DNA from 2 places in the Exiguobacterium sp. SH1S21 genome. Region 2 is predicted to be linked to the other one. Evidence: predicted binding sites of a transcription regulator. Region 2 holds the regulator's gene; the other holds the start of a gene.
The links. The regulator LexA, encoded in region 2, represses DNA repair genes until DNA is damaged. The targets are predictions, from matches to a motif close to CGAACATATGTTCG.

Region 1 (5,779 bases), on a different contig from region 2:
CGACCGTCTCGCAGGAGATTTGGCGCAATTTCGGAAATGAGTCTTTTGCGGAGGAAGTGGTGGGCTGAGATGGATGTCGTAATCTTTTTACTAGTCTATGGTGAATAGGCCGACCGGATCTTGATGTCCATGACAAAAGCCCAGAATCTCCGTGTTTTAGAGAACCTGGGCTTTTCCTTATTGTTTGATGCGGACCGTGAACGGACCGTCCGCTGTGACGTCTTCAAAGACGACCGAGACCGGATAGGCGTGTTTGCCTTGGACCGGCTCGCTCAAGCGAATCGTCGTGTTCGCGATCGCTTCGTCCCTGCTCACTAGTTCGAGCGGTAACTGTTCAACGTTCAGTTCATGCTCATAGCCGTTACGGAGAAGCAACGTCGCCGTGACGTTCGTCTCACTTGTTTCGACCGAGACGAGCATTAAATTGAACTCATTCTCGCCGACGGGCGGTGTCGACACGTTCGTGCGACGAAGCTGTTGCCACGCCGTGTTCGAAAATTGTTCGACTTCCTCATCTAGAAGCATCTGTAACGGATCGATCGGATTCATTTGGAAGACGAGTCGCATCGACGTCAGTTCTTCCGCTTCAAACTCGCCGAACAGTTCATCTGCAAAAAAGTCCAAATAGACCGGTTTGCTCGTCCACGGCTCGAAGCTCGGAAGGTCGACACGGCTCAATACTTTCCGTCCGAGCGGGACATTGTCTTTGTTCAAGAGGAGAACCGGCAATTCATTGACTTCGAACGAGCTCGGGAGCGTGTTCCGGAACAAGGCGACGAGTGACAGGCCGTCCATTAAGTTTTCTGCGTGCAACAGCTCGATCGACAGTTGGTTGTCGAGGAGCGCGGGCAGCCGCTTCGCATGATAGCGGAACATGTACTCGTCTTCTTTCGGAATCCCCATGTCGCTGTCGATCACGAGCGTCAGTTGACGCCCTGTCTCAGTCTTCCCTGTATCGATCTGTTTACGTTTACGAAATCCTAACATATTACTCCTCCTCCGATTGCGTGACGAAATAGCGGTCGAGCTGACATACTTCCGTCGTCACTTCACGGGCAATATTGACATACGTCTGTTCGAAGATCTCAAATCCTTCTTTACCGAACTGACGACTCGGGTCTTCCTGCCCATAACTGCGGAGTCCGATGCCTTCTTTTAATCCGCTCATCGTCGTGAGGTGGTCCGTCCATTTCCCGTCCAACGCCCGTAACAGTGATTCTTTGACGAACGTGACGACTTCCTCGGCTTGAAGACGAGCCTCGGCCGTCTCGACAAGATCGTCAATCCACGGCGCAAGCTCTGCCTTCAATTCCAACGAATCGGCGATCTCATCTGACCAGACCGGCTCGCGCGTCGTCAAGTAGACAAGGTCTGTCTTTAACTCGTCGAGCGGCCATTCTTCTGGGACGAGTTCGTCCGAGACGTGCATGTCGATACTGTTCGCTAAAGCGAGACGCATCATACCGAGCACGTTGTTCGTGATCGCCGCAGCGTCGGCGTTGACCGCCTGATCGCGGATCGTGTAGATGATTTTCCGTTGTTCGTTCAAGACGTCGTCGAGCTTAAACAAGTAGTCCCGAATCGAGACGCCGAGTCCTTCGATCGTCGTCTGCGCGTACTCGATGACGTCAGCCGCGTCTTTCGATAACACTTCGCCATGCTCGTTCGGCTTCAGTTTCTTCTCGATGCGCTCAAGTTTTTGGATTGCGTACCGTTTGACGATCTCATCTTCGAGCGAGACGAAGAACTGCGTCGCGCCGGGATCGCCTTGACGTCCTGAACGGCCACGGAGCTGGTTGTCGACACGTTGCGACTCATGGCGTTCCGTCCCGATGACGAACAAGCCCCCCGCTTCTTTCGATTTCGCGTCAAGCATGATATCGGTCCCGCGACCGGCCATGTTCGTCGCGATCGTCACTTTGCCGAAGCGTCCGGCGTCGGCGATGATGCCCGCTTCTTGCGTGACCGTCTTCGCGTTCAACACCTCGTGCTCGATCCGCTTGTTCGACAAGTGTTTACTGATGGCCTCGGACTGGGCGATCGACGTCGTGCCGATCAACACCGGGCGTCCCGTCTCATGCAGTTCGACGACTTTGTCGGTCACGGCCGCATATTTTTGGTCGACCGTCATAAAGATGCGGTCCGGGTGGTCTTCGCGCAACCGCGGCCGGTTCGTCGGCACTTGGACGACGTCCATGTTGTACGTCTTCAAAAACTCTTGGCGAGACGTCTGGGCCGTCCCGGTCATACCGCCGATGAGCGGATACATCCGGAAATAATGCTGAATCGTAATCTCGGCCGTCGTCTTGTTCTCCTCGGTGATCGTGACGCCTTCTTTCGCCTCGAGCGCCTGATGGAGCCCTTCCGACAGACTGCGCCCTTCCATGATCCGTCCCGTGAACAAGTCGATGAGCTCGATCTTGTCTTCTTTGACGATATAGTCGACGTCGAGTTCGAACAAGACGTTCGCCCGGAGCGCTTGGACGAGGTAGTGATAGAGCACTTGATGCTCGGCGCTGAACAAGTTGTCGACCGCGAACATGTCTTCGATTTTCAAGATTCCGGAGTCAGTGAGCGCCGTCGATTTCGATTCGAGGTCGACTTCGTAGTCCGCCTCGTCGAGCTCGGTGACGACACGTTGCGCCAACTCCTTCAAGCGGATGTGCGAGCGGTCTTTTTGCGCGATGATGAGCGGCGTCTTCGCCTCGTCGATCAAGATGCTGTCGACTTCGTCGATGATGGCGAAGTGGAACGGGCGCTGGACGCGCTCTTCCGGTGACCCGACCAAGTGATCGCGCAAGTAGTCGAACCCGAACTCGGTCCCGACGCCGTATGTAATGTCGGCCTGGTACGCAGCGTGCTTGTCGCTCTGTTCCATCTCAGGAACGTTCAACCCGACCGAGAGACCAAGGAAATCGTGGATCTGCCCGATTTGGTTCGCGTCACGCGTCGCGAGATATTCGTTGACGGTGATGACGTGGACGCCTTTGCCTTCGAGTGCTATGACGTAACTCGGGAGCGCGGCGACGAGCGTTTTCCCTTCCCCGGTCGGCATCTCGGAAATGTTCCCTTCGAGGAGGGCGAACCCGCCGATGAGCTGGACGTCATAGTGACGCATGCCCAAGACACGCACCGCCGCCTCACGGACGAGGGCGAACGCTTCCTCGGCGATGTCATCGACTTTGGCGCCGTCGGCGATTTTTGCTTTCAATGTTTCGGTATATGTGCGCATCTCATCGTCAGAGAGCGCCTGCATCGTTGTCTCTAATTGATTGATCCGGTCGACGCGGCGTTGATAGCCTTTCAAGCGTCGGCTCTGGTCGTTCGTCAATTGCTTTACAAACTGAATCACGTTGTAGCCTCCATTTAGTTCACAGTCATTGTCAAATCCATACCCGTCTATTATAGCGAAAATCTACTCGTTTCGGAGACTTTTTTACGAAATCTTCCTAAAAGATGGTTTTTAAATTGTGAAATTCCTATAAAATTTGGGTAAATTTCAAAATACATTCACAAGTTTATTTTCATTTTGCTATTTGAGACGGTTTGAGACCGTGATACGATAAGAAAAACAGAACGTTTGTTCGTTAAAAGGGGATAGAATCATGCGCCGGCGAATCTTCTGTGTCGATAGCGTCTCATTTTATGCCAGCTGCGAGTGTGCAGCCCGTCACTTGAACCCGTACAAGACGAAGCTCGTCGTCTTGTCGAACTTACAGGACAGCGGCGCCCTCGTCCTCGCCGCGACCCCGCCGCTGAAACGACTCGGCATCAAGACTGGCTCCCGGCGCTTTCACATCGACCGTCTGCCGTGGCATGAACGACGGCATGTCCTCTACGCCGAGGCCCGGATGAGCCATTACTTGAACGTATCGGTGCAAATCGTCCACATCCTGCACCAGTTCGCACCGCCTGAGGCGATCCGCGTCTACTCGGTCGATGAAACGCTCGTCGACTTGACGGGGACGGAGCGCTTGTTCGGGAACGATGACCACGTCGCCCGCCTCATTCGCTCGACTGTCTTCCGCTACACCGGCGTCCCGGTCACGATTGGGATCGGACCGAACAACGTCCTCGCCAAACTCGTCCTCGACTTGCATGGCAAAAAGACCGGTGTCGCCAGTTGTGCCCTCCACGACGTCGAACGATTGATCCATCCGGCGCCGATCGAGAAGATGTGGGGCGTCGGGGCGAAGATGGCGGTCCATCTCCATCGGCTCGGCATCGACACGATCGGCGACCTGGCCCGTTATCCGCTCGACGTGTTGCACGATAAGTTCGGTGTCATCGGCGCCGAGCTGTGGCATCACGCCTGGGGCATCGACGAGTCGCCGACGATCTTGCCGGCGAGTTCGCTGTTCGGGGCGAAACGCCAACGGCCCCGGACGATTGGCCACGGCATCACGCTCATGAAAGACTATACGACGGAAAGTTCGATCCGACTCGTCTTGCAGGCAATCGCCGTCGAGGTCGGGATGCGGACGCGGCAGTCGGGACTCGTCGGCGGCAGCATCCATCTCGGTGTCCGCTACACTCGGACGAGCGAGCGGCGCGGCTTCAGCAAACAAAAAAAGCTCGCCCGCTTCACGGCGGACGAGCGTGAGTTTTTACCAATGTTGTTCCAGCTGTTTCTCGAGGCGTGGGACGAGACGGAGGCGGTCCGTTACGTCTCGGTCGCACTCGGCAAGCTCGAGCCGCGGAGCGATCACGTCCAGCTGTCGTTGTTCGAGGACGAGTGGGCCCGGGCGCGCCGGTTCGACTTCCTCGACCTCGTCGATCAATTGAACGTCCGGTTCGGCCGCGGCACGATCCGTCCGGCCTCGAGTCTACTGAAAGACAGCCCGCTCCGTACGCGGCAACGCCTGATCGGCGGACATAAACAAGGAGGTGAACCGTCATGAGCCAAACCCGCTACAAAGACCGCGGTGAATTGAAATGGATCCCGTTCCTCATGCCCGAGCACGTGGCACTCCTGAAGAAATATTACGCCCACGTCCAAAAGATTGAATTACCCGATATCGATGAGCAATTGCTCTACATGTGGCAGACCGAGCTCGAACGCGCCATCCGGGAAGGTGATCAAGTCGAGCTGACGTTGTTTGAGGATGGCATTGCCCGCTCCGTACGTGGTTACGTCCATGCCATTTATTACGCCGAACGCGAAGTCGAGCTGTTCGATACGGACGTGCGCCGCATCCCGTTCAGTCACATCTTGTCGGTCCGTTAAGACGCGTCAATCGCGTCTTGCGTCGTCTCGAACGTCGCAATCCCGTCGAGGACGCCGTAGTGGTCGAGCGTCTGTCGCACGGGTTCTGACAGATGGGCGAAAACGACACGACGGTCGGCCGCTTTTAGTTCCCGGACGACGCGGCGAACTTCTTCGACCGCCGTCACATCGATGACCGGGCAGCGGTGGAAGTTGAAGATGAACACGTCGGGCTCGTTATGGATCTGTTGCAGGACGTGCTCGAACATCTCGATCGCCCCGAAGAAGAGCGGCCCTTCGACGCTGAAGACGACTTGGCCGTCGCGCGTCACGTAACGTTCCGTCTGTTCGCGGACGTCGATCGTATCGGCCATCCGTTTCGCGAACAAGGCGAGCGCACAGATGACCCCGACCTCGACGGCAACGACGAGGTCGACGAAGACGGTCAGGCCGAGCGTGACGAGCAAGACGAGTGACTCGGCGGAGCGATGTTTGAGCATCTCGAAGACGTGGTGCCGCTCCGACATGTTCCAAGCGACGCGCATCAAGATCGGCGCGAGTGCGGCGAGCGGG
Region 2 (5,779 bases):
CAGAGTTCTTCCTTTTCAAGAAAGACTTGAACGGACAGCCGACACTCGAATTGAACGACCAAGGCGGTTACTTCGACTTGGCACCTGTCGATTCAGGCGAGAACTGCCGTAAAGAAATCGTTATCGAGCTCGAAAACATGGGCTTCGAGATCGAAGCGTCACACCACGAAGTCGCACCAGGACAGCATGAAATCGACTTCAAATACGCGGATGCGGTAACGACTGCCGACAACATCCAAACGTTCAAACTCGTCGTCAAGACGATCGCGGCGAAGTATGGCCTTCACGCGACGTTCATGCCGAAACCACTCTTCGGTGTCAACGGTTCAGGGATGCATGCGAACATGTCACTCTTTAAAGGCGACACGAACGTGTTCTACGACCCGAACGGTGACATGGAGCTCTCGGATACGGCACGCGCCTTCACAGCTGGTATCCTCGAGCATGCACGTGCGTTCACGGCGATCTGTAACCCGACGGTCAACTCGTACAAGCGTCTCGTGCCTGGATACGAAGCACCATGCTACGTCGCATGGAGCGCCCGTAACCGTTCACCGCTCGTCCGTGTACCGGCTGCCCGCGGCCTCTCGACACGTATCGAAGTACGTTCGGTTGACCCGGCGGCGAACCCGTACCTCGCGCTCTCGGCCCTCTTGGCTTCTGGTCTTGACGGCATCGAGAAAGACTTGAAAGCGCCGAAACCGATCGACAGCAACATCTACGTGATGGACAAGCCAGAGCGTGTTGCGAACGGCATTGACGATCTTCCGGCGACACTCTTCGACGCGCTCGAAGTACTCCGCGCCGACAAAATCGTCATGGATTCGCTCGGTGACCACATCGGCGAACACTTCCTCGAGTTGAAAGAGATCGAGTGGGATATGTTCCGCACGCAAGTAACAGAGTGGGAACGCGATCAGTACATGACTCTCTACTAAGTCGAATGGATTCAAAAAACGCTCGATCCAGTTTCTTGGATCGGGCGTTTTTTAGTCAAAACAAGCGACCACTCGCAATTGAGTGGTCGCTTGTTTTGAGATTAGAACGCACGTTTGAAAAATGTGGACGCATAGTCGAGCGCCGTATGGAGCGTCGTCGCGAACACGAGACCGAGGAAGAACGGGATGCCGTTCAAGTCGAGCCACGTCTTCACAGCCGCTTCATACGGGGTGAACGTAAGGACGAGTGCGAGCGGGAAGCCGAGGTAGATGACACGAATGAGATCGCTCAACACCGGCAAGTGCGACAGCGGAGACCGGTGCGGCATCAGCTTCACGTAAGGGAGCCAAAAGCCACGCAGCGGTCCCCACCGATAGTATGCATCCGATTTCAAATCGAGGTCCGGGGAGAGCCAGAACGTCCCGATAAGCGCACCGAGGAAAAGGGTAGTCGGGATATCGACATCAATAAAAGGCGTGGCAATCGCTAAAGCACCGATTGCCACGAGGTTCGTACGCGTATGTGTCTTGCCGCTAGCCATTAATGGATCGTCCGGTATACACCGATGACCTTCCCTAAAATGGATACGTTATCGAAATACATCGCCTCAAGTTCATCGTTCTCCGGCTGGAGTCGGACTTTCGACGCTTCTTTGTAGATCCGTTTGACGGTCGCCTCACCCTCGTCCGTCATCGCGACGACAATCTCTCCATTGTCTGCCGTGTTCTGTTGTCTCACGAGTACGCGGTCTCCGTCGAGGATTCCGGCGTTGATCATCGAATCGCCAGAGACGGAGAGCATATACACGTTATCCGAACCGACGATATGGGCCGGGAGCGGGAAGTGTTCTTCCACGTTCTCGATCGCCGTGATCGGTGTTCCGGCCGTAACTTTCCCGATGACCGGGACGTACATGACCGTCTCACGCTCCTCGATTGACGGGGCGTCCTCGCTCAACACTTCGAGCGCACGCGGTTTTGTCTTATCGCGCCGAATCAATCCACGTTTTTCAAGACGGTCCAAGTGACCGTGCACAGTCGAGCTCGATGCGAGACCGACGGCTTCACCAATTTCTCGGACTGACGGCGGATAACCTTTCGTCCGAACTTCAGCTTTTATAAAATCAAGAATCTGTTGCTGTCTTGCTGACATTTTTTTCAATGGATTTCACCTCGTTTATGTCGAATAACCTGCGAACGCATCCTATTCTTTATGGATTTATTTTAACACAAGAACATATGAGCGTACAAACATTCGTTCGTTTTTTCTTGACCGAACAGAAGTTCTTGTTTTATGATGAGAACAGATAAACGAACAGACGTTCCTAAGAACGCATATTCTCGTATTTGGAGGCGGTTCAAATGAAAGATACAGTCAACGGATTCATATTGGTCGGAATGGTAGTGCTCGGTATGTTCGCCTTTTACTTAGTCGGCGAGTTTCGCCAAGGCGAAGTTGTCGAGCCGACAGTGATGACGGTCGAAAGAAGTATCGAACAAGAAGTTGCGTTCAACGAAGCGGAAACGCTCGAAGCCCAGCTGTTAGCGGAACGTGCGGAAAAAGAAGAACGGAAAACGACGTGGTTCGCCGCTGAATGATCGATTTGGATTGCGAACACCCGCTCATCCTGTGTATCGTAAAAGGATGACTGGAAAGAAAGGGAGTGACGAGATGCGAGTCGTCATTTATTGTCGCGTATCGACGAACAAGTCAACTCAGGAAACCTCGCTCACGAGGCAAGAAGCGGAATTGTTACAGATGGCCAAACGTCTCGATGCGGAAGTGATCGATGTGATCACCGAACAAGAGAGCGGCTTCGAGGTCAATCGGACGGGTCTGCTTGATCTGTTAGAGCATGTGTCGGCGTCAAAGCTCGATGCCGTGCTCGTGAGCGATGACAGTCGCCTCGGCCGGGGGAATGCAAAAATCGCCATCTTGCATACGCTCATGAAGCATAACGTCCGGCTGTTGACGATGCAGTCGTCCGACGAATACGTCGTCTCGGACGCCGAGAAGATGGTGCTTGAGATTGTCAGCGTCGTCGAGGAGTATCAACGGAAGATTCATAACGCCAAGATATCGCGCGGCATGCGCCGGGCGGTCGCGAACGGCTTCAACCCGCAACGCAACATTCAGCACCATGACCAAGGTGGGAGGAGCCGGATCGAAGTGCCGATCGAGGAGATCGTCCAACTTCGGGAGCGGGGGCTCACCTTCGCCGAAATCGCGGCCACGCTCCGTGGATTCGGCTACGAAGTCTCGAAAGCGACTGTGAACCGTCGCTATTTGGAACATGTGGCAGTGCCAGAAACTTGATTCCTGCGCCCTGATTTTGTACAGTAGAACTACAAATTCAGTAGAGAGGGGGCGAATCTCATGTTAGCACCCGAACAATTGGAGCGGATTAACTTCCTCGCCAACAAGGCAAAAACAGACGGCTTGTCACAACAAGAGATGGACGAGCAACAAGCGTTGCGTCAACAATATTTAAAAGCGTTCCGTCAATCGTTCAAATCCCAGATGATGGGCATGAAAGTCGTCGATCCGGAAGGCAACGACGTGACACCAGAAAAACTAAAAGACGAACAGAACCGACACCGTTCTGAATGAACTCGAATGCACATCCTATTTCGTATAGGATGTGCATGTTTGTTATACACGAAGCTCGATAAGGTTCGACCATTCCCTCGAAAACAGACGTATGGAAGTAAACGATTCCAATCAATGTGACATACTATTTAATTAGTTGTGACACACGATTGAGTGTGCTAAAATATGACGGGTAGAAACTTTCTTTACAACAGAGAGGATGAAATTAGTGGAAACAACTACTAAAGAATTATTAGCGATTAACTCGATTCGGACGCTCTCGATTGATGCTGTCCAACAAGCGAACTCAGGTCACCCAGGTATGCCGATGGGTGCGGCCCCGATGGCGTTCACGCTTTGGACAGACAAAATGCGTCACAACCCGAAAAACCCGAACTGGTTCAACCGCGATCGGTTCGTCCTTTCAGCGGGACACGGTTCGATGCTATTGTACTCGCTGCTTCACTTGTCTGGTTATGACCTTTCAATCGACGACCTCAAGTCGTTCCGTCAAAAAGACTCGAAGACGCCAGGACACCCTGAGTATCGTCACACGGCTGGTGTAGACGCGACGACGGGACCACTCGGCCAAGGGATTGCGATGGCTGTAGGTATGGCGATGGCTGAAAAACATTTGGAAGCAACATACAACCGCGATGAATTCAACGTGGTCGATCACTATACGTTCGGGATCTGTGGAGACGGTGACTTGATGGAAGGTGTGTCGGCCGAGGCTGCCTCACTCGCCGGTCACTTGAAACTCGGGAAACTCGTCGTCTTGTATGATTCAAACGACATCTCACTTGATGGCGACCTTCATAAGTCGTTCTCGGAAAGCGTAGAAGATCGATTCAACGCTTACGGATGGCAAGTCATTCGCGTCGAGGATGGAACGGACATCGATACAATCGCCAAAGCGATCGACGAGGCGAAAGCTGAGACGTCGAAACCGACGATGATTGAAGTGAAGACCGTCATCGGTTTCGGTTCACCGAATAAATCAGGTAAATCGGCATCACACGGCGCTCCACTTGGAGAAGCAGAAATCGAGCTCACGAAACAGTTCTATAAATGGGAAGGCGAGAACTTCTACGTCCCGAACGAAGTGTACGACTTGTTCAACGATAAAGTCGTTGAGCCTGGAGCTAAAGCTGAGTCGGATTGGAACGAGCTCGTCGCAGCCTACAAATCGGCTCATCCTGAGCTCGGTGCTCAGTTCGAACGTGCGATGAACAACGAACTTCCTGAAGGTTGGGATAGCGAGTTGCCGACGTTTGAAGTCGGATCGAAAAAAGCGACACGCCAAACGAGTGGAGAAGTCTTGAACGCGATCGCGAAGACGGTCCCGACGTTGTTCGGTGGATCGGCTGACCTCGCCGGCTCGAACAATACGATGATCAAAGGCGCTGCTGACTTCGACGAAGATCCGGCTGGCCGTAACATCTGGTTCGGTGTCCGTGAATTCGCAATGGCGGCAGCTGTCAACGGTATGGCACTTCACGGTGGCGTACTTCCTTACGGCGCGACGTTCTTCGTCTTCTCGGATTACCTCCGTCCAGCGGTACGTCTCGCTGCACTCATGGGAATCCCGTCGACATTCGTCTTGACGCATGACTCGATCGCAGTCGGTGAAGACGGTCCGACGCACGAGCCGGTCGAGCACTTGATGAGCTTCCGGGCAATGCCGAACTTGTCAGTTCTTCGTCCGGCAGACGGAAAAGAGACGATCGCCGCTTGGAAACAAGCGATCACGACGACGTCAGCTCCATCACTTCTCGTCTTGACACGCCAAGCGTTGCCAGAACTCGTCGGTACATCTGTCGAAGACGCGGCGAAAGGTGCCTATGTCGTCGCAGGTAAGTCTAGCGAAGCGGACGTTCTTCTTCTTGGTACAGGCTCAGAAGTCCATGTCCTCGTCGAAGCACGCGAACAACTCGCTGCTGAAGGCGTGAACGCTGCTGTCGTCTCAATGCCATCATGGGAACTGTTCGAAGCCCAATCGGCCGAGTACAAAGAATCAGTTCTTCCTTCGTCGATCACGAAGCGCGTCTCGCTTGAAGCGGGTGCGACGCTCGGATGGTACAAGTACGTCGGATTCGGCGGTAAAGTGCTTGGAATCGACAAGTTCGGTGCCTCTGCTCCTGGGGACCTCCTCATGAAAGAGTATGGCATGTCTGTCGAGAATGTCATCGACGCTGTCAAATCACTATAATTGTCATTAAAAACGTGTGATGGCCTAGCAATGTCTAGG

Region 1: EVJ24_RS11540 (Y-family DNA polymerase) is a predicted target of LexA. The motif match lies at 3,574-3,587, and genes of this name have one in related genera.

The regions. Positions count from the first base shown of each region.
Region 1 covers NZ_SJUY01000008.1:74,606-80,384, reverse strand. Annotated here, with positions in the region: gene EVJ24_RS11550 (SLAP domain-containing protein) at 178-987, opposite strand; gene secA2 (accessory Sec system translocase SecA2) at 989-3,352, opposite strand; gene EVJ24_RS11540 (Y-family DNA polymerase) at 3,606-4,901, shown strand; gene EVJ24_RS11535 (YolD-like family protein) at 4,898-5,227, shown strand; gene EVJ24_RS11530 (SulP family inorganic anion transporter) at 5,224-5,779, opposite strand, start outside.
Region 2 covers NZ_SJUY01000002.1:54,369-60,147, reverse strand. Annotated here, with positions in the region: gene glnA (type I glutamate--ammonia ligase) at 1-938, shown strand, start outside; gene EVJ24_RS03740 (metal-binding protein) at 1,040-1,480, opposite strand; gene lexA (transcriptional repressor LexA) at 1,480-2,100, opposite strand; gene EVJ24_RS03730 (hypothetical protein) at 2,301-2,537, shown strand; gene EVJ24_RS03725 (YneB family resolvase-like protein) at 2,611-3,255, shown strand; gene EVJ24_RS03720 (DUF896 domain-containing protein) at 3,316-3,549, shown strand; gene tkt (transketolase) at 3,749-5,740, shown strand.